DNA from 4 places in the Citrobacter enshiensis genome. Region 3 is predicted to be linked to each of the others. Evidence: predicted binding sites of a transcription regulator. Region 3 holds the regulator's gene; each other region holds the start of a gene.
The links. Region 3 encodes CRP, which controls carbon source genes, mostly activating them, when cyclic AMP is high. Its sites were predicted from a motif close to ATGTGANNNNNNTCACAT; they were not measured.
Positions count from the first base shown of each region.

Region 1: a site for CRP is predicted at 3,755-3,772, ahead of epd (erythrose-4-phosphate dehydrogenase). Genes of this name have one in related genera too.
Region 2: a site for CRP is predicted at 3,529-3,546, ahead of rhaS (HTH-type transcriptional activator RhaS). Genes of this name have one in related genera too.
Region 4: a site for CRP is predicted at 2,798-2,815, ahead of P2W74_RS04305 (acetyl-CoA C-acetyltransferase). Genes of this name have one in related genera too.

Region 1 is NZ_CP119862.1:772,450-778,123, reverse strand. It holds gene fbaA (class II fructose-bisphosphate aldolase) at 158-1,237, opposite strand; gene pgk (phosphoglycerate kinase) at 1,330-2,493, opposite strand; gene epd (erythrose-4-phosphate dehydrogenase) at 2,542-3,561, opposite strand; gene P2W74_RS03805 (PPC domain-containing DNA-binding protein) at 3,937-4,362, shown strand; gene P2W74_RS03800 (ECF transporter S component) at 4,388-4,966, shown strand; gene P2W74_RS03795 (energy-coupling factor transporter transmembrane component T) at 4,966-5,673, shown strand; gene P2W74_RS03790 (ABC transporter ATP-binding protein) at 5,661-5,674, shown strand, end outside.
Region 2 is NZ_CP119862.1:4,714,541-4,720,214, reverse strand. It holds gene rhaD (rhamnulose-1-phosphate aldolase) at 1-499, opposite strand, end outside; gene rhaA (L-rhamnose isomerase) at 649-1,908, opposite strand; gene rhaB (rhamnulokinase) at 1,905-3,374, opposite strand; gene rhaS (HTH-type transcriptional activator RhaS) at 3,678-4,514, shown strand; gene rhaR (HTH-type transcriptional activator RhaR) at 4,603-5,451, shown strand; gene rhaT (L-rhamnose/proton symporter RhaT) at 5,448-5,674, opposite strand, start outside.
Region 3 is NZ_CP119862.1:366,632-372,305, forward strand. It holds gene argD (bifunctional acetylornithine/succinyldiaminopimelate transaminase) at 1-1,017, shown strand, start outside; gene P2W74_RS01650 (YccS/YhfK family putative transporter) at 1,007-3,094, opposite strand; gene crp (cAMP-activated global transcriptional regulator CRP) at 3,146-3,778, opposite strand; gene P2W74_RS01660 (OsmC family protein) at 4,087-4,491, shown strand; gene P2W74_RS01665 (phosphoribulokinase) at 4,538-5,407, opposite strand; gene P2W74_RS01670 (YheU family protein) at 5,461-5,674, opposite strand, start outside.
Region 4 is NZ_CP119862.1:885,343-891,016, reverse strand. It holds gene kduD (2-dehydro-3-deoxy-D-gluconate 5-dehydrogenase KduD) at 1-213, opposite strand, end outside; gene kduI (5-dehydro-4-deoxy-D-glucuronate isomerase) at 270-1,106, opposite strand; gene P2W74_RS04305 (acetyl-CoA C-acetyltransferase) at 1,547-2,725, opposite strand; gene P2W74_RS04300 (LysR family transcriptional regulator) at 2,837-3,712, opposite strand; gene P2W74_RS04295 (multidrug/biocide efflux PACE transporter) at 3,817-4,272, shown strand; gene P2W74_RS04290 (amino acid permease) at 4,415-5,644, shown strand.

The sequences.
Region 1 (5,674 bases), 410 kb from region 3:
AAATAAAGCCGGCCCCAACAGACTGGCAGTTTGACAAGAGTAAACAAAAAGGACGGATTCTGCCAAGTTGATCACACATTCAGTACTGACAGTATCTTGAATTCATCATAAAAAAGGCCCGCAAATGCGGGCCTCGTGTCATGCAGAATGGCTTACATTACAGAACGTCAACCGCGTTCAGTTCAGTAAAAGCCTGCTCCAGACGGGTGATCATGGTTGCCTGACCAGCACGCAGCCATACGCGCGGATCGTAGTATTTCTTGTTCGGCTGATCTTCGCCTTTCGGGTTGCCCAGTTGGCCCTGCAGGTAAGCTTCGTTCGCTTTGTAGTAGTTCAGAACACCTTCCCAGGTCGCCCATTGGGTGTCGGTATCGATGTTCATTTTCACTACGCCGTAGCTTACGGAGTCTTTGATTTCCTGAGCAGTAGAACCGGAACCGCCGTGGAAAACGAAGTTCAGGCTGTTGTGCGGCAGGTTATGTTTCTTAGAAACATAGTCCTGAGAGTCGCGCAGGATGGTCGGAGTCAGAACCACGTTACCTGGCTTGTAGACGCCGTGTACGTTACCGAAGGAAGCGGCGATGGTGAAGCGTGGGCTGATTTTGCTCAGCTCGGTGTACGCGTAATCAACGTCTTCCGGCTGGGTGTACAGTGCAGAAGCGTCCATGTGGCTGTTGTCTACGCCATCTTCTTCACCACCGGTGCAACCCAGTTCGATTTCCAGGGTCATGCCCATTTTGGACATGCGCGCCAGATATTTGGAGCAGATTTCGATGTTCTCTTCCAGAGACTCTTCAGACAGGTCGATCATGTGAGAAGAGAACAGCGGCTTGCCGGTAGCAGCAAAGTGTTTTTCACCCGCGTCCAGCAGACCGTCGATCCACGGCAGCAGTTTCTTCGCGCAGTGGTCAGTGTGCAGGATAACCGGAACACCGTAGTGTTCAGCCATCTGATGAACGTGATGCGCACCAGAGATAGCACCCAGGATTGCTGCGCCCTGAGGAACATCAGACTTCACGCCTTTACCCGCGATGAAAGAAGCACCACCGTTAGAGAACTGAACGATAACCGGCGCTTTAACTTTTGCAGCGGTTTCCAGAACGGCGTTAATGGAGTCGGTACCGACGCAGTTAACTGCTGGCAGAGCGAAGTTGTTTTCTTTTGCTACCTGGAACACTTTCTGTACGTCATCACCAGTGATTACGCCTGGTTTTACGAAATCAAAAATTTTAGACATGTTTCGTTGTCCTGTATCGTCGGGCCTTAGAAAATGGTGCGTGCTTGCAAAGCGCGCTGAAAATTGGGCAGGTTTCCCTGCCCTTTAATGACTTACTTCTTAGCGCGCTCTTCGAGCATTGCTACTGCCGGCAGTACTTTGCCTTCCACGAATTCGAGGAATGCGCCGCCGCCAGTGGAAATGTAGGAGATCTTGTCAGCGATACCGAACAGGTCGATAGCTGCCAGAGTGTCGCCGCCGCCAGCGATGGAGAATGCTTCGCTGTCTGCAATGGCGTTAGCAACGATTTCAGTACCTTTACGGAAGTTCGGGAATTCAAACACGCCTACCGGACCGTTCCACAGAATGGTTTTTGCATTCTTCAGGATTTCAGCCAGTTGCTGTGCAGAAGCATCACCGATATCCAGGATCTGCTCGTCTTCTTTAACGTCAGAAACAGATTTCAGGGTAGCCGCTGCAGTTTCAGAGAATTCAGTCGCTACGCGAACGTCAGCCGGAACCGGGATGTCACAAATAGTCAGCAGACGTTTTGCTTCATCAACCAGGTCAGCTTCGTACAGGGATTTGCCGACGTTGTGGCCTTGAGCAGCAACGAAGGTGTTGGCGATACCACCGCCCACGATCAGCTGGTCAGCGATTTTAGACAGAGAATCCAGAACGGTCAGTTTGGTAGAAACTTTAGAACCACCAACGATAGCCACCATCGGGCGAGCCGGTTCTTTCAGTGCTTTGCCCAGTGCTTCCAGTTCGTCAGCCAACAGCGGGCCTGCGCAAGCAACGTCTGCGAATTTACCGATACCGTGAGTAGAAGCCTGTGCACGGTGAGCCGTACCGAAGGCATCCATGACGAATACGTCGCACAATGCAGCGTATTTTTTGGACAGTGCTTCGTCGTCTTTCTTCTCGCCTTTGTTAAAGCGAACGTTTTCCAGAACCACCAGTTCACCGGCTGCAACTTCAACGCCGTCCAGGTAATCTTTTACCAGACGAACCGGGTTAGACAGTTTGTCTTTCAGGTAGTTAACAACCGGCAGCAGAGAGAATTCTTCGTTGTACTCGCCTTCGGTAGGACGACCCAGGTGGGAAGTTACCATCACTTTTGCACCCTGCTTCAGGGCCAGTTCGATGGTTGGCAGGGAAGCACGGATACGCGCGTCGCTGGTTACTTTCCCTTCTTTAACTGGTACGTTCAGATCCGCACGGATAAAAACACGTTTACCAGCAAGATCCAGATCGGTCATCTTAATTACAGACATGGTGAATCCTCTCGTTGATTCTTAAAGTTTTGCAAGCGCTCACGCGCCTTACCTGAAACCAATAGCAGCCATAGCTAACGTTGTGTCGAGCATGCGGTTAGCAAAGCCCCATTCATTATCGCACCAGACCAGTGTTTTGATCAGGTGAGCACCACTCACACGCGTTTGAGTGCCATCAACAATGGCGCTGTGCGGGTCGTGGTTAAAATCTACAGAGACCAACGGTAATTCCGTATAGTCAACTATACCATGAAATGCACCTTGTGCTGCTTTTTGCAGCAACTGATTGACTTCATTGGCTTTTACTGGTTTTTTCACCGTCACGCTTAAGTCGATCGCCGTCACATTTATGGTCGGCACGCGGACGGCAATCGCTTCGAATCGATCGTTGAATTGCGGAAAAATTCGCGTAATACCGACGGCCAGTTTGGTATCAACCGGAATAATCGACTGGCTCGCAGCTCGCGTACGCCGCAGGTCAGAATGATACGCATCAATCACCTGTTGATCGTGCATAGCCGAGTGGATCGTGGTGACGGTTCCGGACTCAATGCCATAAGCATCATCCAACAACTTGATGACCGGAATAATGCAATTGGTGGTGCAGGAGGCATTCGAGACAATGTGGTGTTCTGCCCGCAACTGTTCCTGATTCACGCCAAATACCACGGTGGCGTCGAGATCGTTGCTGCCAGGATGTGAAAAGAGCACTTTCTTTGCGCCAGCGGCGATATGTGCCTCGCCGTGCTCGCGGTTGCCGTAGACACCGGTGCAATCCAACACGACGTCAACACCCAGTTCACGCCAGGGAAGCGCGTCGAGAGTCCGTTCGTGCAAAATGCGAATAGCATCATCGCCAACGATGAGCTGATCGCGCTCCTGGCGAACATCCCAGGCAAAACGCCCATGGCTGGTGTCATATTTCAACAAATGCGCCATGCCTGCAGCATCCGCCAGTTCGTTGATTGCCACCACGGTGATTTCCGCCCGACGTCCGGATTCATACAAAGCACGAACCACATTACGTCCGATACGACCAAAGCCATTAATCGCTACGCGTACGGTCATAGGTCTCCTGCAAGGCTATCCCGATTCAAATGAGGCTGACAGAGTAATCCAGCAAATCGTCGAGGAAAACCTTACCTGTCGCAAACTGCGACTGATTGATTACTTGTCGAACATTTAATCGACTGAAACGCTTCAGCTAGAATAAGCGAAACCAGGAATAAAAGGAATGATTGTCCAGTCAAAGAACGCAGTTATCTGACTTACGTCACATTTCGGCACCCACTCGCCTCTGTTTTATTCCATATTCCAGAATTGCGAATAAGCGTAGCAAGATCTTTTCGTTGTCGCGTCGTAAATCCTGATTTATATCAGGAAGCACAGCCACCAGCGTCTATATTATCAGCTTTACGTCCGAGTCTCGGAGTCCCTCAAAATATGACTACATCTCATCTTCCCTCGTCTGAAGCACGGTTTTATGCGCTTCGTTTGCTTCCCGGTCAGGAAGTCTTCACACAGTTACATGCGTTTGTAAACCAACACCAGCTGCAAGCCGCCTGGATTGCAGGTTGTACCGGCAGTCTGACCGACATCGCCCTGCGATACGCCGGACAGGAAGAAACCACACTGCTTAGCGGAACGTATGAAGTGATCTCTCTGAGCGGCACGCTCGAACTCACTGGCGAACATCTGCATCTCTCAGTCTCAGATCCAAAGGGTGCCATGCTGGGCGGCCATATGATGCCTGGCTGCACCGTTCGCACCACGCTTGAACTGGTGATCGGCGAGCTGACCGCAGTGGCGTTTAACCGCCAGCCTTGTGCGATTTCCACCTATGACGAACTGGTTATTTCCCCCCGTTAATCCTTCACCTGGTAAGAGGTTTTTTATGGCGCGTCGTCAATTTTCCAGCCAGTCGCTGGTACTGATTGTGATTTCTATAGCCATCAATATGATCGGCGGACAGCTCATCAGCATGCTGAAACTGCCCATTTTTCTGGATTCTATCGGCACCCTGATAAGCGCAGTGCTGTTAGGTCCCGTCATTGGTATGTTGACCGGATTACTGACTAATCTACTCTGGGGATTGTTGACCGATCCTATTGCAGCGGCATTCGCGCCCGTCGCCATGATCATTGGCCTGGTCGCTGGATGGCTGGCACGGGCGGGCTGGTTTCGCACATTACCGAAAGTCGTGGCCAGCGGCGTGGTGATTACACTGGCGGTCACGCTGGTTGCCGTACCCTTGCGTACCGCGCTCTTTGGCGGGGTGACCGGCAGCGGCGCCGATCTGTTTATCGCCTGGATGCACTCTGTCGGCCAGAATCTGGTGGAATCTGTCGCCATTACCGTGCTGGGTGCCAATCTGGTCGATAAGATCCTGACGGCGGTTATCGTCTGGATGCTACTGCGACAGCTGCCGCTTCGCACTACACGCCATTTCCCCACAATGTCTGCCGTGCGCTAATGCACCCGTTCACCTCGTTAACCCTGTGGGCACTGGCGGCCTGCTCCACGTTGCTGCTGCCCACTAACACCATACTTCCTTTCTACAGCGGAGCCGCCTTTCTCTGTTTAGCGGGGGTGAAGGCCACACGTCAGCGGGCAAAATACGTTGCGTGGCTGATGCTTTCGCTGGGATTTGGCCTGTGGCTCGTGCACGGCGGCTGGCTTAGCGAGTGGATCAGCGGTAAGCCGCGCGATCCACAGCGCTGGGCGCAAGCCATCACGTTGTGGCTGCGGATTCTGGCGATTGTCTCCACGTCACAACTTTGGATGCAGTACGTGCCGGTTCGCCAGTTTATCCGCGCGCTGTTTGCGTCTCGTTTACCCCCTGGCGTCGCTTATCTGTTTGCGGGGCCGCTGCTGGTGGTAGAACAGCTCAGGCAACAACTGGCGATCATTCACGAAGCGCAGCGCGCACGCGGTGTGCCGCTGGATGAAGGCTGGTATCAGCGGCTTCGCGCCATGCCTGCGCTGATTGTTCCTCTGACACATAATGCCCTCAACGATCTGGCGGTACGCGGCGCAGCACTGGATATGCGGGCATTTCGATTACACCGACGCCGTACCACGCTATGGGCGCCAGCGGACAGTACGTTTCAGCGTGTGGCGCGCTACAGTATGGTGCTTTTCATGCTGGCGGAAGCGGGAGTCTGGATATGGTTACGCTAGA
Region 2 (5,674 bases), 570 kb from region 3:
CCCACAGCTGGCGGGTAATGACGTCGGTGCGGTTTTCCAGCACGTAGGTCAGGGCGATCAGGTTGGTGGCGTGGCAGTGCATGATCACGCGGTCTTTGCCGCCGGTGGCCTTGATGCGCTCGCAGTGGGAAAGGAAGTGCGCTGGCAATTCGGAGGTCGGCACCGCTTCGTGGGTTAAGCCCCACAGGATGTGATAGCCCGCGCCGTCGCTGTCGACTTTCACCACGCCGATGTTTGCCGTCGGGTCGAGTTGAACGTTGCGGAAGAATTTACCGGAGCCGGTCACGATAAACGGGGTGTTTGCCAGTAACGGCATCGGCTGACTCAGCGCGATATAGCGCGGTTCTGCGTGGAAATCGCCGGCAAATGGCGCAATATCCGCTTCATCCAGACGCAATGTCAGGTTGCCGCCGTTGCGCTCATCCCAGCCTTTCAGCCAGGCGTCAGAAGTGGCTTTGATCATCCCCTGGACGAACCAGGAATTCATAATGTTCTGCATGTTCGGTGTTCCTGTATATTTTGTTGCCCGAAATCGCTCGGGTCTTACGTAGGCCGGATAAGCACAGCGCCATCCGGCATTCGTGTTTTATTTATTGCCGGATGGCGACGCGATGCGTCTTATCCGGCCTACAGACCAATTGCGCTCAGTTAGCCGCGTTTGCTCAGAATATCTTTTTCGTACGCGCGCACGTTCTCCAGCCACTGGCTGCCCGCTGGCGTATCGTGACGCTGGCAATACATCTCCCACACGGCCTGCCACGGCAGGCATTTCTGCTCTTCAAGCAACGCCAGACGCGCGGTGTAATCGCCTTCGGCTTCCAGCTTACGCAGCTCGGCAGTGGGTTCCAGCAGGGCGCGCAGCAGCGCTTTCTTCATGTTGCGGGTGCCGATAACCCACGCGGCGATGCGGTTGATAGACGCGTCGAAGAAGTCGAGGCCGATGTGCACGCGATCGAACAGATCGTTGCGTACAATCTCGCTGGCGATCGCCTGCGTTTCATCGTCCAGCAGCACCACATGGTCGCTGTCCCAACGCACCGGACGGCTCACGTGCAGCAGCAGACGCGGTACATACAGCATGGCGGCGGAGATCTTGTCAGAGATCACTTCAGTCGGGTGGAAGTGGCCCGCATCCAGGCACAGCGCGGTCTGGCGGCTGGCGGCGTAGCCCATATAGAACTCATTGGAGCCGACGGTGTAGCTTTCTGCGCCAATACCGAACAGCTTGCTCTCAACGGCATCAATGTGATGCGCCGGGTCCAGTTTCTCGCTGATGACATCATCCAGCGCATTCAGCAGACGCTGACGTGGTGCCAGACGGTCAACAGTGATGTCTTTCATGCCATCCGGGATCCAGATGTTCATCACCGACGGGGTGCCCAGTTGCTCACCGAAATAGGCGGAGATGCGGCGGCTGGCCTTGCAGTGATCGATCCAGAACTGGCGAATTTTCGCATCCGGATGGGAAAGGGTGAAACCGTCAGCGCTCAGCGGATGTGAGAAGCAGGACGGGTTAAAATCGAGACCCAGTTGGTTGGCTTTCGCCCACTCCACCCAGTTTTTGAAGTGTTCTGGCTTGATCTGGTCACGAGAAACCGGCGTGTCGGATTCCAGATAGATCGCATGCAGATTCAGGCGCTTCGGCCCAGGGATCAGGCTCAGCGCCTGCTCCAGATCGGCACGTAATTCGGTCGCGTTACGCGCTTTGCCCGGGTAGTTACCCGTCGCCTGAATACCGCCGGTCAGGTTGCCTTCCGGGTTTTCAAAACCGGCGACGTCATCGCCCTGCCAGCAGTGCATAGAGACCGGCAGACGATCGAGCTGACGCAGGGTCTCTTCGACATCGATACCTACCGCAGCAAAACGCTGTTTCGCCAGGTCCCAGGCTTGTTCAAGTTGAGTGGTCATGCGCAAAGCTCCTTTGTCTGTCGTGTGGATTGAAACTGCGCAACATGGCGGGCAATTTCGCTATCAGGATGAGGAATAAAGGTGGTCAGGTCGTAGTTGGCGCTCACCACCTGACGGAAATCATCAACGTTGGTCAGTTCGTCCAGCGTCATGAGCTGGATACCGATGTTGCCGAGCGTGGACGCCTCTACGGGACCGGCCATCACACGGATACCGCAGGCGTCGGCGCACAGTTGGTTCAGTAATGCGTTCTGGCAACCGCCGCCGACGATATGCAGGCTGGTGAAGGCTTCACCGCGAAGGTCGGCCAGTTCCTGCAGGACGCGGGCGTACAGCAACGCCAGGCTGTCGAAAATGCAGCGGGCCAGTTCGGCGTCTTGCGTGGGCACCGGTTGACCGGTTTCACGACAGGCAGCCTGAATTTCCGCGCCCATATCGGCAGGGTTGATAAAGCGATCGTCATTAGGATTAATCACGAAACGGCAAGCGGGCAGCGCCTGCGTTTGCTCGATCAGCGCAGGCAGATCGGTAATCTGGCGTTCTTTCAGGACGCGCTGAAGCAGCCACAGTCCCATGATATTTTTCAGCACGCGGTAGCGACCTTCCGCGCCGCCCTCGTTGGTAATATTGGCGCTTAGCGCAACGTCATTGGTATAGGGCGTTCTGCTCTCGAAGCCCATCAGCGACCAGGTACCGGAAGAGAGGTAGGCACTGTTTTTTTCTGCCAGCGGAGAGGCAATCACCGCGCTGGCGGTATCGTGGCTGGCGACGGCAACGACCGGGATCTGATTCCCCTGCGGGCAAATCCAGTGGCCGATGACATTGCCCGGATGCGTTGGAGTACCAAACCAGGCTTGATCCGCTCCAGTCCACGCCAGCAGCGTTTCATCCCAGTCGTCGTTATGAATATTGACGAGTTGCGTGGTGGTGGCGTTGGTGTATTCCCAGTTCATTTTGCCCGTCAGGCAATAGGCAAAGTAATCAGGAATCAGCAGGGCGTGCGCCACCTGGGGGACCAGCTCCGGTTGTTGTTCAACCAGCGCGCGTAACTGATACAACGTGTTAAACGGCAAAAACTGAATACCGCTGCGGCGATAAATTTCCGCTTTCCCGAGTTGTTCCTGCGCCTGTTGCATCACGCCTGTGGTACGGCTGTCACGGTAGGAGACGGGCAGACCGACGCGCTGACCGTGTTTATCCAGCAGGACATAGTCCACGCCCCAGGTATCAATCCCGATGCTGTCAATGCGGATGCCTTCATCGCAGACTTTCTCCAGCCCAAGACGGATGGCCTCTTCCAGACTGTCGATATCCCAGGCGTCGAAGCCGTCTGTTTTTTGCAGGCAATTCACGAAACGGTGGATTTCACGCAACGTCAGGGTGCGGTGTGCGCTGTCGTAACGCGCCAGCATAACGCGTCCACTGGATGCGCCGAGATCGACAGCGACACAATGGCGAAAAGTCATAATGAGGTCCTTCCAGGAGTGATGGCAATGAGTCTAAGAACCCCGGGGAAAAGGTACCTTCTTGCTACTGACAGCCAAAATTAGCCGCTGGCAAGAAAGCAAAGATGAACGTGATGACGTTCACAGTTTCCAGTAATGAGCCTGTTTTTAGCTGATGTGACGGCGACCGCATTTAGCGAACTTTCCTGCCCTGTCTTGAAAAAATGACCGGATATGCGTGCTTTCGTGTCAAAACTTTAAGGTGAGGTGGCGACCCCTTAATTACTATTTCGGTCATGTTCCACTTCATGTCAGGAAGCCATCATGACCCTATTGCACAGCGTGGATTTTTTTCCGTCAGGTAAAGCCCCCATCGCCATTGAACCCCGGCTTCCTCAGTCTGCTTTTCCTGAACACCATCATGATTTTCATGAAATCGTGATCGTTGAACATGGCACGGGCATTCATGTGTTCAACGGACAGCCGTACACCATTAGCGGCGGCACCGTCTGTTTTGTTCGCGATCATGACCGACACATGTATGAACATACTGACAATCTGTGCCTGACCAATGTGCTCTATCGTTCGCCGGATGCGTTCCAGTTTCTGGCAGGGCTGAACCAGCTTTTACCGCAGGAACAGGATGGGCTGTATCCGTCCCACTGGCGGGTAAACCAGGGGGTGTTACAGCAGGTGCGCCAGTTGGTTGCTCAGCTGGAACAACCCGATGAAGAGATGGATACGCCAGCGATTGCCAACCGCGAAATCGTGTTTATGCAGTTGCTGGTATTGCTACGCAGAAGCAGTCTGATGGAAGGGGCGACGGATAATGATGCGCGGCTGAATCACCTGATGGCCTGGCTGGAAGATCACTTTGCCGAAGAGGTTTGCTGGGAAGCCGTGGCCGATCGGTTTTCGCTCTCATTACGCACCTTGCACCGTCAGTTGAAACAACAAACCGGGCTGACGCCGCAGCGCTATCTGAACCGGCTGCGTTTAATTAAAGCGCGTCATCTGCTACGCCACAGCGATGACAGTGTTACCGATATCGCCTATCGCTGCGGATTTGGCGACAGTAACCACTTTTCGACGCTTTTTCGCCGCGAATTTGACTGGTCGCCGCGTGATATCCGCCAGGGACGCGACGCATTGCTGCAATAACGCAGATGCTGAAGTATGACGAGTATATCAACGTTTTTTGCCGCCGCTTGACGCATAATATAATGTTGTTATTGGTTGGGGTGATGTGGTGGCAAATCAGCTCGTTCTTCATAAAGCCGACTTTTTTGCAAGCGACGCGCAGGCGGTTGCTGTCGCCGATCGCTATCCGCAAAATGTATTTGCGGAACACACCCATGATTTTTGTGAACTGGTGCTGGTCTGGCGTGGCAACGGTTTGCATGTGCTCAATGAACGCCCGTATCGCATTACGCGCGGCGACCTGTTCTATATTCGCGCCGAAGATAAACACTCCTACACGTCTGTTAACGATCTGGTATTACAGAACATCATCTACTGCCCGGAGCGGCTGAAGCTGAATCTGCAGTGGGAAGAGGCGATACCTGGATTTAACGGCACCCAATGGCAGCCGCACTGGCGTCTGACCAGCGCAGGTATGACTCAGGCGCGGCAGGTTATCAGCCAACTTGAGCATGAAAGTCAGCAGCGCTGCCCGTTGGCTAACGGTATGGCGGAGCTGCTGTTTGGGCAACTGGTGATGATCCTGAAACGCCATCGCTATGCCACGGATAATCTTCCTGCTACCTCAAGTGAAACGCTATTGGACAAACTGATTACTGCGCTGGCGGGCAGCCTGGAGCACCCGTTTGCGCTGGATGAATTTTGCGCCAGGGAAGCCTGCAGTGAACGCGTGTTGCGCCAGCAGTTTCGCGCCCAAACCGGCATGACCATCAACCAATATTTGCGCCAGATCCGCGTTTGCCACGCACAATATTTGCTCCAGCATAGCCGCCTGATGATCGGTGAGATTTCGATGCAATGTGGGTTTGAGGACAGTAACTATTTTTCAGTGGTGTTCACGCGGGAAACCGGGATGACGCCAAGCCAGTGGCGTCATCTCAGTCATCATAGCGACTAACTCGCCATTCCCATTCCGACAATATTGGCGGCGATGATAATCACCACGCAGCCCAGACTCAGCACACTCACAGGACGTCGACCGGCGTTTTTCCACTCTTTCAACACCAGCCCGACAATACCGCCGCACAGGACGTAGAAACTCATGTGCAGCATCCAGCTGATGTAGTCATACTGCGCCGGAATGCGTGCGTGGCCCCAGGCGTAGAAGAAGAACTGCAAAT
Region 3 (5,674 bases):
ACCCAGGGCGAAACGTTGTGGCACACCAGTAACGTCTTTACGAATGAACCGGCGCTACGGCTGGGGCGTAAGCTTATCGACGCGACGTTTGCAGAACGCGTGCTGTTCATGAACTCTGGCACAGAAGCGAACGAGACGGCCTTCAAACTGGCGCGTCACTACGCCTGCGTGCGTCACAGTCCGTTCAAAACCAAAATCATCGCCTTCCATAACGCGTTTCACGGTCGCTCACTGTTCACCGTAACGGTTGGCGGCCAGCCGAAGTATTCCGATGGTTTTGGGCCGAAACCGGCCGACATCGTCCATGTTCCCTTTAACGATCTGCATGCGGTGAAAGCCGTGATGGATGACCACACCTGCGCGGTGGTGGTGGAGCCCATCCAGGGGGAAGGGGGATTAACGGCGGCAACGCCCGAGTTCCTGAAAGGACTGCGCGAGTTGTGTGACCAGCATCAGGCATTGCTGGTCTTTGATGAGGTGCAGTGCGGCATGGGGCGTACTGGCTCCCTGTTTGCATATATGCACTATGGCGTGACACCGGATATTCTGACCAGCGCCAAGGCGCTTGGCGGCGGTTTCCCGGTGAGCGCCATGCTGACCACGCAGGAGATTGCCTGTGCGTTTCACGTCGGTTCTCACGGTTCCACCTACGGTGGTAACCCGCTGGCCTGCGCGGTTGCTGGCGCTGCGTTCGATATTATTAACACGCCAGACGTGCTGGACGGCATTCAGACGAAACGGCAGAAATTTGTTCAGCATTTGCAGAAAATTGACGAGCAGTACGATGTTTTCAGCGACATTCGTGGGATGGGACTGCTGATTGGGGCAGAGTTGAAGCCGCAATATCAGGGACGAGCGCGTGAGTTTCTTTATGCGGGAGCGAGTGCAGGTGTGATGGTGCTGAATGCCGGTCCGGATGTGATGCGCTTCGCCCCCTCGCTGGTGGTGGAAGAGGCGGATATCGATGAGGGAATGCAGCGTTTCGCGCAGGCCGTCGCGAAAGTCGTTAGCTCTTAATATCCCGTAACCGACGGCTGAGCCAGATCCCGTGGTGAGGCCGTTGACGCCAGGCGACCGACGAAATGGTGTGCATGGTGTTCAGGTGGCCCAGTATGCGCTGCAGGTGTTGTTCCAGGGTACTTAATGGCCCATGGGAGAGCATCTCTGGCGCTTCCAGAATATTCACATCGCCAGAGCTGCCCGGTCCGTCATACTCCAGACGCTGCTGGCAGCGCTGGAGCGCAATTTCACACGATTCCAGATAGCGTTGCGCAAGGTCTGGCGTCAGCATCGTATGTTCCCGCGCCAGCGTTGTCATCGCATTGATGTGCTCGACAATAAACTGGCTGTGCGTCACCCACAGTTTCATATCTGCCAGATAGTGCGCGTTAAATCCGGGTTCCTGCATGGACTGATTCAGCGAGTTGTACAGCGTGTTGTGCGCCTGATTGACACGCATACGCTGATACGCGAGCGGCGTTGCCTGTGGATTGTCGCTGAGGATCAGGCGTATAGCTTCCTGGTCGGCTTCCAGCGCGTCGTGGGCGTTTTTGCGCAACAGACCGCTCTGCCACTGCGGCCAGAGCCAGACCGTCCCGCCAAACGCGATCAGGCAGCCAATCACCGTGTCAATAAACCGCGGCACAATGTACTGCTCGCCGTTTAACGTCAGCAATTGCAGGGTATACACCGCAGTGACCGTAAACCCGACCGTTGCCCAGCCGTAGTTTTTACGAATGATCAGATAGCTCACCAGCGTAATGACCAGCATGCCCGCCAGTGTGAAGCCTTCGGGGATGTGGAAGTGTAGCGTCACGCCCGCAATCACCAACCCGACCAGCGTGCCCGCCGAACGGTGCAGTATGCGAACCCGCGTCGCACCGTAGCCGTTTTGCGTTACAAACAGAACCGTCATCAGGATCCAGTACGGTTTTGGCAGATGTAACGCGCTCCCCATCAGACTGGCGATACTCAGCATGACGCTGATGCGCCCGGCATTTCGCAGTGCGGGCGATTTGAATGACAGATAGTTTTTTAGCGCCGGGATCAGCGGGAGTCGACGCTGTTTATCCGCCATCAGGTCACGGGCATACAGCGGGCGTTGGGTCCGCAATACGCGGGCAATGCGGCTAAAGTGCCAGTAACAGAACTGACCCACCGGGTTATCGGGATGCTGGTTGGCAATTTTCTCGAGCGCGCCAATCTGCTTTTCCATGGAAAAGCGAGTCGGCAGGCGGTGATACAGAATATCATCCGCCAGGATGCGTAAGCGCGCAGCGACCGTTTGCGCGTTCCAGCGAATCACCTGCTCTGCATGGCTGCGTTCGACCAGCTTTTGCACCTCTTCCGGCTGATGCAGGCTGACGGAGATATGTTCCTGTAAGTCCAGCGCTTCCTGGAAGGCCCGCAGCAGGCGTTTATATTCATTATTGTGATGCGCCGACAGCATGTGCATTTGCTGGTAACACTGGGTGATGAGATCCACCGCTTTCTGTTGGCGTACCAACAAGGGCGGCAGCGCTTTTTCAGGATCGGCGTGCTGGGTGAGCAGGCTGTATTTGGCTTCGCAGTAGTCGGCCAGCTCGCGGTACAACAAACTGAGCGACTCGCGTAGCGGTTGTTCACGCCAGAGCCAGAACCAAAACCAGTTAAAAAGCCCGTACCACAGGGTGCCCAGGGCATAGATCAGCAACGGTTCCCAGACGGGCATGTTACCGGCCAGGCTTAGCGTGAAAATGGCGGCGATAAGCGAAGCCGGCAGGAGTCGGGCATGCAAGGCGCTGAGTTCCGCCGTCACGCCAAGAATCAGCGTTAACCCCGTCAGAATCAGCGGCAGCGGTATTGCTTGCGCGAGCAGTAGCTGCATGACCAGGCTGCATCCGGCAAACAGCGATGCGCCAATGACTAAGCGTTTGAAAAAGCGTTTGTGGGGGGTATCAAGCCCGGCAATGTTGCAGCAGGCGGGAACGAGAGAAAAGAGCAATCCCAGATGCAACTGACCAATGATAAGACCAATCGCCACAGGCAAACACAGCACCAGCGTTTGCCGCAGTGCGTAGTTGATTTCAGGATGATAGATCAGTCTTCGCCACATCGGTGCCAACAAAAATGGCGCATTACAGGGTAATGCGCTATTTCGACGGGGTTAACGAGTGCCGTAGACGACGATGGTCTTACCGTGCGCTGAGATCAGGTTCTGATCTTCCAGCATTTTCAGAATACGACCAACGGTTTCGCGAGAACAGCCAACGATCTGACCGATCTCCTGACGGGTGATTTTGATTTGCATGCCGTCCGGGTGAGTCATCGCATCGGGTTGTTTCGCCAGGTTCAGCAGAGTCTGAGCGATACGACCGGTTACGTCGAGGAAGGCAAGGTTGCCGACTTTTTCGGACGTAACTTGCAGGCGACGAGCCATCTGGGAAGACAGGCGCATCAGAATATCCGGGTTTACCTGGATCAGTTGGCGAAATTTTTTGTAGGAGATTTCAGCGACTTCACAGGCCGTTTTTGCACGTACCCATGCACTGCGTTCCTGGCCTTCTTCAAACAGGCCTAATTCGCCAATGAAATCGCCCTGATTCAGATAAGAAAGGATCATCTCTTTCCCTTCTTCGTCTTTAATCAGCACTGCCACTGAGCCTTTAACGATGTAGTACAACGTTTCTGCTTTTTCACCCTGGTGAATCAGCGTGCTCTTCGACGGGTACTTATGAATGTGGCAATGAGACAAGAACCATTCGAGAGTCGGGTCTGTTTGCGGTTTGCCAAGCACCATGCGCGGTTATCCTCTGTTATAAGCTGTCTCCAGAGCCAGAAAACGACGCTGTCTCTGGGGTTGCCAAAATATGCTTCCCGCTGCCAGGGAAGGGGGCTGCTAAAAATGTACTGCAGCCTGTAATGTGATGTCCTCTGCATACATGCAGTACGTCAATGTATTACTGTAGCATCCTGACTGTTTTAGCATAGCTTTCGCCGTGTGTCTCCTGGTGTCTCGCTTCAGCATGATGCAGGTCGCCTTCCATTGCGAGATTTGTTATGTCCGCGTAATCTGTCAGGAAAATTGAAACATTGGAGTTACGAAATATGCAAGCGCGTGTGAAATGGGTCGAAGGGTTAACCTTCCTGGGAGAGTCTGCTTCCGGCCACCAGATTTTGATGGATGGTAACTCCGGTGATAAAGCGCCGAGTCCGATGGAAATGGTGTTAATGGCCGCGGGTGGCTGCAGTGCGATTGATGTGGTGTCTATTTTGCAAAAGGGACGCCAGGACGTGACCAACTGCGAAGTGAAGCTCACTTCTGAGCGTCGTGAAGAGGCGCCGCGTCTGTTTACGCATATCAATCTGCATTTTATTGTGACCGGCAATGAACTGAAAGATGCCGCCGTTTCGCGAGCTGTTGATCTTTCTGCAGAAAAATATTGTTCCGTTGCGTTAATGCTGGAAAAAGCGGTGAATATCACGCATTCATATGAAGTGATTGCCGCGTGATCTCACGTTGCCGGAGGGCGTGACGCTTATCCGGCAACGCTGCATATTATTCGATTTTTTTGCCTTCCATCAGTCGCTGAACCAGCGGCAGCATGATCAACTCCATTGCCAGTCCCATTTTGCCGCCCGGCACGACTAATGTATTGATGTGTGAAATAAATGAGCCCTGAAGCATCGCCAGTAACCAGGGGAAATCGATCCCTTCCAGATTGCGAAAATGAATAACGACAAAGCTTTCGTCTAATGACGGGATGCCTTTTGCCGCGAAGGGATTCGAGGTGTCCACAGTGGGCACGCGCTGGAAGTTAATATGCGTACGGGAGAACTGCGGGGTGATAAAGTTGATGTAATCATCCATGGAACGGACCACCGAATCCATCACCGCTTCGCGGGAGTGCCCACGTTCGCCAGTGTCGCGGATCAGTTTCTGTATCCACTCCAGGTTAACGATCGGTACTACGCCAACCAGCAAATCCACATGGCGCGCAACGTTATGGTGCGGCGTCACTACGCCGCCGTGCAGCCCTTCATAGAACAGGACGTCGGTCGGTTCGGGCAAGGGTTGCCATGGCGTAAAGGTTCCCGGCACCTGATTCCACGGTACTGCTTCATCGTAGGTATGCAGATATTTCCGCGACTGGCCTTTGCCCGCTTGTCCGTATTCGCTGAACGTTTGTTCCAGCAGACCAAAATCATTAGCTTCGGGGCCGAAATAACTGATATGTCGCCCGGCGTCCCGCGCTTTGCGGATCGCCATGTCCATTTCCGGGCGGGTATAGCGATGAAAGCTGTCGCCTTCCACCTCGGCGGCGCGCAGATTTAACTGTGCAAAAATTTTACGGAACGCGAGGCTGGTGGTGGTGGTCCCCGCGCCGCTGGACCCTGTTACCGCAATCACCGGATGTTTGGCAGACATAACAACTCCATGAATAAACACTCGTTTTAGTATAGTCGGCCCTCAGCGGCGGATTACTCGTGCAACTGTTTTCTGGGCATGATGTTGACCGTTTCGTGGAGTTCAGACCACACCAGAACGGCCTCGCCGCGCTGTAGTTGACGTTTGACGTCGGCGACTTTTTGCGCAAGCGAACGCTCATGTTCACCATAATCGGTGCCTTCGCGCAATACAAAGCTTTCAATCAGGTTATCCAGCGTTTCAGCGGACAACTCCTGCCAGGGGATC
Region 4 (5,674 bases), 520 kb from region 3:
ACCGTCGATCTGACGCAAATCAGCGGTCAGACTTAAAAAACGACGACCCAGCGCGGTAACGCGTTCAATCGTTTCTGTTGGTTCAACGATGTTAATCCCGACAATGTCGCAGCCCGCTTCTGCCAGACCCAGCGCCATACCCTGACCAAGACCGGTATCACAACCCGTAACGACCGCTACTTTACCTTCGAGAGAAAATGCATTCAGAATCATTGTAAACCCTTAATTTTTTAGTACCTGTCACGGACAGGCATCATTGCCGTTCGCGACTAGCGCAGATCTTTTACTGCGACGTGGTCCATGTCATCAAAGACCTGGTTTTCGCCCACCATGCCCCAGATGAATGTATACGCTTTGGTGCCCACACCGGAGTGAATAGACCAGCTCGGCGAGATCACCGCCTGCTCGTTGTGCATCACGATATGACGCGTTTCCTGCGGCTGCCCCATCATGTGGAAGACACAGGTGTCTTCGTCCATGTTGAAATAGAAGTACACTTCCATACGGCGTTCATGGGTATGACACGGCATGGTATTCCACAGGTTGCCTGGCGCCAGTTCGGTCAGCCCCATGCTCAACTGGCAGGTTTCCAGAACATCCGGAACAAAATATTTGTTGATGGTGCGACGGTTACTGGTGGTGTTGTCGCCTAAAGTGACCGGAGCCACATCGGCTGGCGTCACTTTTTTGGTTGGATAAGTGGTGTGCGCCGGTGCGCAGTTGTAGTAGAACTTCGCCGGTTTTGCGGTATCTACGCTGGCAAAAACCACTTCTTTCGCGCCTTTACCCACATACAACGCATCGCGATGACCAATTTCATAGCACTGGCCGTCAACGGTAATCGTGCCCGGACCACCAATGTTGATCACGCCTAATTCGCGACGTTCCAGGAAGTAGGTCACGCCCAGTTGCTTACCGACTTCACCGCCTACCGAAACTGATTTCGCCACCGGCATAATACCACCGACGATAATGCGATCGATGTGGCTGTAAACCATGGTGTATTCGTCAGCCACAAACACGCTTTCAACTAAAAACTCATTGCGCAGTTGCTGGGTGTCCAGCGTTTTCGCGTGCGCACTGTGGATACTCTGTCTTACGTCCATATTTACCTCCAATGATAAATCGACCGTGAATTCCTGAACGGAGAGCAAAACGCTGTTCCGTTTTACCTAATGAGGCCATGATATCCCTCCGTGAATCTGTTTTCAATTATAAATAAAACAACGTTTCATTTTTATGATTTTTATTGTCAAAAGTGTAGTCTCGATCACGGTCAGGCGCAGCGCATCAAAAAAATAAAAAATAATTTATTTAAAAACAAAGAGATAATTGAAATATTGCGATTATTGCCCAACAGAGAGGCCAGGTGCAGTAAACAGAGAGGAAATGCGGAGGCGGTTATGACGCGGTTTCTCATCAACTTGCGTCATGAATCACAAATACTGAAACGATGTTTTGATAAATTATTCTTTGTTCGAGTGTTTCTGTAACTGGTCTTGCCCTCCGTGTGGAGGGCTTTTTTATGCCAGCGGCAAGGCGATGATCAGTCTCTCTCGATAGCCAATGCCACGCCCTGCCCGCCGCCGATACATAACGTCGCCAGCCCTTTACGCGCTTTACGTTTGACCATTTCATGCACCAGCGAAACCAAAATTCGACAACCTGAAGCGCCAATAGGATGGCCGAGGGCAATCGCGCCACCGTTAACGTTCACCCGGCGTTCATCCCACTCCAGCATTTTGCCCACTGAAAGCGCCTGCGCTGCAAACGCTTCGTTGGCTTCGATAAGATCCACATCTGCCAGTTGCCAGCCAACCCGTTCCAGGCAGCGGCGAGTGGCATAAACGGGGGCGATCCCCATCAGCGCGGGGTCCACGCCGACACTGGCAAAAGCACGAATACGCGCCAGTATGGGTAAATTCAACGCCTGCGCTTTGGCTTCACTCATCATCATAACGGCGGCGGCGCCATCATTAATTGACGAGGCATTTCCTGCCGTTACCGATCCCAGACGATCGAACGTGGGATCCAGCCTGGCCAGCCCTTCGGCGCTGGCATCGGTTCTCGGCTGTTCGTCCGTATCAATCACCCTTGATTGCCCATTGCGCTGAGTGGTAACAGGCACGATCTCATCTTTAAAGCGGCCCGCATCGATTGCAGCACGCGCTTTTTGCTGAGAGCTGAGCGCATAGGCGTCCTGCAACTCGCGGCTGATCCCGTATTCCCGCGCCAGATTTTCAGCGGTCACGCCCATGTGGTAATCGTTGAACGCATCCCACAAACCGTCGTGAACCAGGCTGTCGACCAGTTGGCTGTTGCCCAGTTGCGCTCCGGTCCGGCTGTCGGTGAGAACATGCGGCGCGCGGCTCATGTTTTCTTGTCCGCCCGCAATCACAATATCCGCCTCACCGCACTGGATAGCCTGGGTCGCCAGATGCAACGCTTTTAGCCCTGAGCCACACACATCGTTGATGGTGATAGCGGAAACCGTATTCGGCAACCCGCCTTTGATGGCGGACTGACGAGCAGGATTCTGCCCTGCTCCTGCTGTCAGAACCTGACCGAGGATAACTTCATCGATGGCATGTACATCAACACCCGTGCGCGCCATTAACGCTTTCACGACCACGCTGCCAAGCTCAACGGCAGAATGTCGAGCCAGCGTTCCCTGGAAGCAGCCAATGGGTGTTCGTAATGCCCCAACTATCACAACCTCTTTCATTACCACCTCTGCGCAAAATAACACCGCAATAGTAGAGGATTGTTAAAAATAGTTATCTCGAATGTTTAAAAAAAGTGAGTTTTATCACAAAGGAAATACGTATCGTTGGGGCTACGTCGCGACACGTCCCTGTTGCAAATGGTATCGGAGCCAGCTTCCCGCAGCTCCTGGGGGAGATTTCTTATTCCAGAGGAGATCGATAGAGATAGCCCTGGGCCAGCCGGGTACATCCAGCTGAACCAACGGTTTCTCCGCGGCAAATTCTTCGACCAACGCACAGGGCAGCGCACACCAGCCGAATCCCTGTACCGCCATACTGAGCAATAATAAATAGTTAGGCGCGGACCACACCGGTCCTCTCGCCACGTTGGCGCCGCTTTCAAAATAGGTGTTCAGTCGCAGTTCACGCCAGGTATGCAGTTGATCCCAGGAGACTTTTTCCTGCGTCGCCAGCGGGTGCGTTGCGGCGGCATACAGTCCCATCCAGGTTTGCATCGGCAACCGCGTGACGCCCATATCCGTAGGGTAGTCGTCGCGGGCCTCTATCAACCCCACCTGCGCGCGCCCTTTTTGCAACAGATCGATAACGTCCTCATCCTCACCGATCAGGCATTCAAACTCCGTGTGGGGAAATTGCCGATCAAACTGCACCATCAGTTCTTCGAGAACATCCGGATGCAGAGTGTCGGAAAGGACAAAGGTCAGGCGCGCTTCCGTTTCTCCGGACAACGACAATGCCACTTCATCCAGCCGGTCGCTCGCCGACAAAATAGCCTGCACATAGCTGAGCACCCGTTTTCCCTCTTCCGTCAGCACCGGTTGCCGCGACGATCGGTCGAATAGCGAGAAACCGAGGTCGGCCTCCAGATGCGCGATCGCCGTACTGATGGTGGACTGGCTTTTACGCAGCCGCCGCGCCGCCGCAGAAAAGGAACCGCAGGAGACGGTTTCTACAAACGCCGTTAATGCTTCAGGAGAGTAGCGCATGAACTATCTACTTTATCGATGGATACTATCTTTTAGATATCACATTAAGCGATAAAATGCCCAGGATTCCACACTATTCCGAACATAAAAGAAGGTTTCACGCTATGCAACACGATGCTGTACAACGCCGCTCCTTACCTGAGCGTATTTTTCATGCCGTCTGCTTTGAGGGTATCGCAACGGCTATTCTCGCCCCAACGACGGCATGGTTAATGCAGCGCTCCGTTCTCGAAATGGGCGGCCTCACCGTGCTGCTGGCAACCACTGCGATGATCTGGAATATCATCTATAACGCGCTGTTTGACCGTTTTTGGCCTGCGCATCTGGTCAAACGTACCGCCAAAGTCCGCGCCTTTCATGCCCTGGGATTTGAAAGCGGCTTTATCGTGATTGGGGTGAGTATTGTGGCGTATGTGCTGAGTGTCAGTCTGCTACAAGCATTCACACTGGAAATAGGTTTCTTCCTGTTCTTCCTGCCCTACACCATGCTCTATAACTGGGCCTACGATACGTTGCGCCATCGTGTGATCAAACATCGCCAGCAGCGCGTTACTGCCTGATAACGCTCTGATTTGCCGGAGTCGCTGTGATTCCGGCATTTTATCTGTTCGCTCCCTCTATGTTTAAGCCTCCCGCAATAACCCCTGTTTATGGTAAATTGTGCTTCTTTTTTGTTTATTTTATAGTTGATACGTTCAGATAATGTCGAAAATTTGGTCAAAAGAAGAGACTCTCTGGAGTTTCGCGTTATATGGAACTGCCGTAGGTGCAGGAACCCTCTTCCTCCCCATACAGCTGGGTTCCGCGGGGGCGATTGTTCTGTTTATCACCGCGCTGGTCGCCTGGCCATTGACTTACTGGCCGCACAAGGCGTTGTGTCAGTTCATCCTCTCGTCGAAAACCTCTGCAGGAGAAGGGATCACCGGCGCGGTAACACACTACTACGGTAAAAAGGTAGGCAGCCTGATCACCGCGTTGTATTTTATTGCCTTCTTTGTGGTCGTGCTGATTTATGCCGTGGCGATCACCAACTCGCTCACCGAACAGGTGGCAAAGCATCTGCAGGTAGACCTCCGCATCCGTATGCTGGTCAGTCTGGGCGTGGTGGTGACGCTGAACCTGATTTTTCTGATGGGGCGCCATGCCACGCTTCGTGTGATGGGATTTTTGGTGTTTCCGCTCATCGCGTACTTTTTATTTCTCTCGTTCTATTTGACCGGAAGCTGGCAACCCTCTTTATTGACCAGCCAGATGTCTTTCGATCAGCACACGCTTCATCAGGTATGGATATCTATTCCCGTGATGGTTTTCGCTTTTAGCCATACGCCGATTATTTCCACGTTTGCCATCGACAGGCGTGAAAAATATGGCGAGCAGGCCATGGGTAAATGCAAAAAAATCATGAAGGTCGCCTACCTGATCATCAGCCTGAGCGTGTTGTTTTTCGTCTTTAGCTGTCTGCTCTCGATTCCGCCCGCTTACATTGAAGCGGCCAAACATGAGGGCGTAACCATTCTGTCCGCGCTGTCGATGATGCAAAATGCCCCCGCCTGGCTGTCGATTTCCGGGATTATTGTCGCCGTTGTCGCCATGTCGAAGTCATTCCTCGGCACCTATTTCGGCGTGATCGAAGGGGCAACTGAGGTGGTGAAAACCGGCTTACAGCAGGTTGGCGTGAAGAAAAGCCGCGCCTTTCATCGCGCGCTTTCCATTATGCTGGTTTCGGTGATCACCTTTATTGTCTGCTGCATTAACCCAAATGCAATCTCAATGATTTACGCGATCAGCGGCCCGCTCATCGCCATGATTTTGTTCATCATGCCGACGCTGTCGACCTATCTGATCCCGACGCTAAAACCCTACCGCTCACTGAGTAATCTGGTAACCCTGATTGTTGGTCTGCTCTGTGTTTCCGTGATGTTTTTTAGCTAACGACAATCTTAACGGCTCACACGCCTGAAG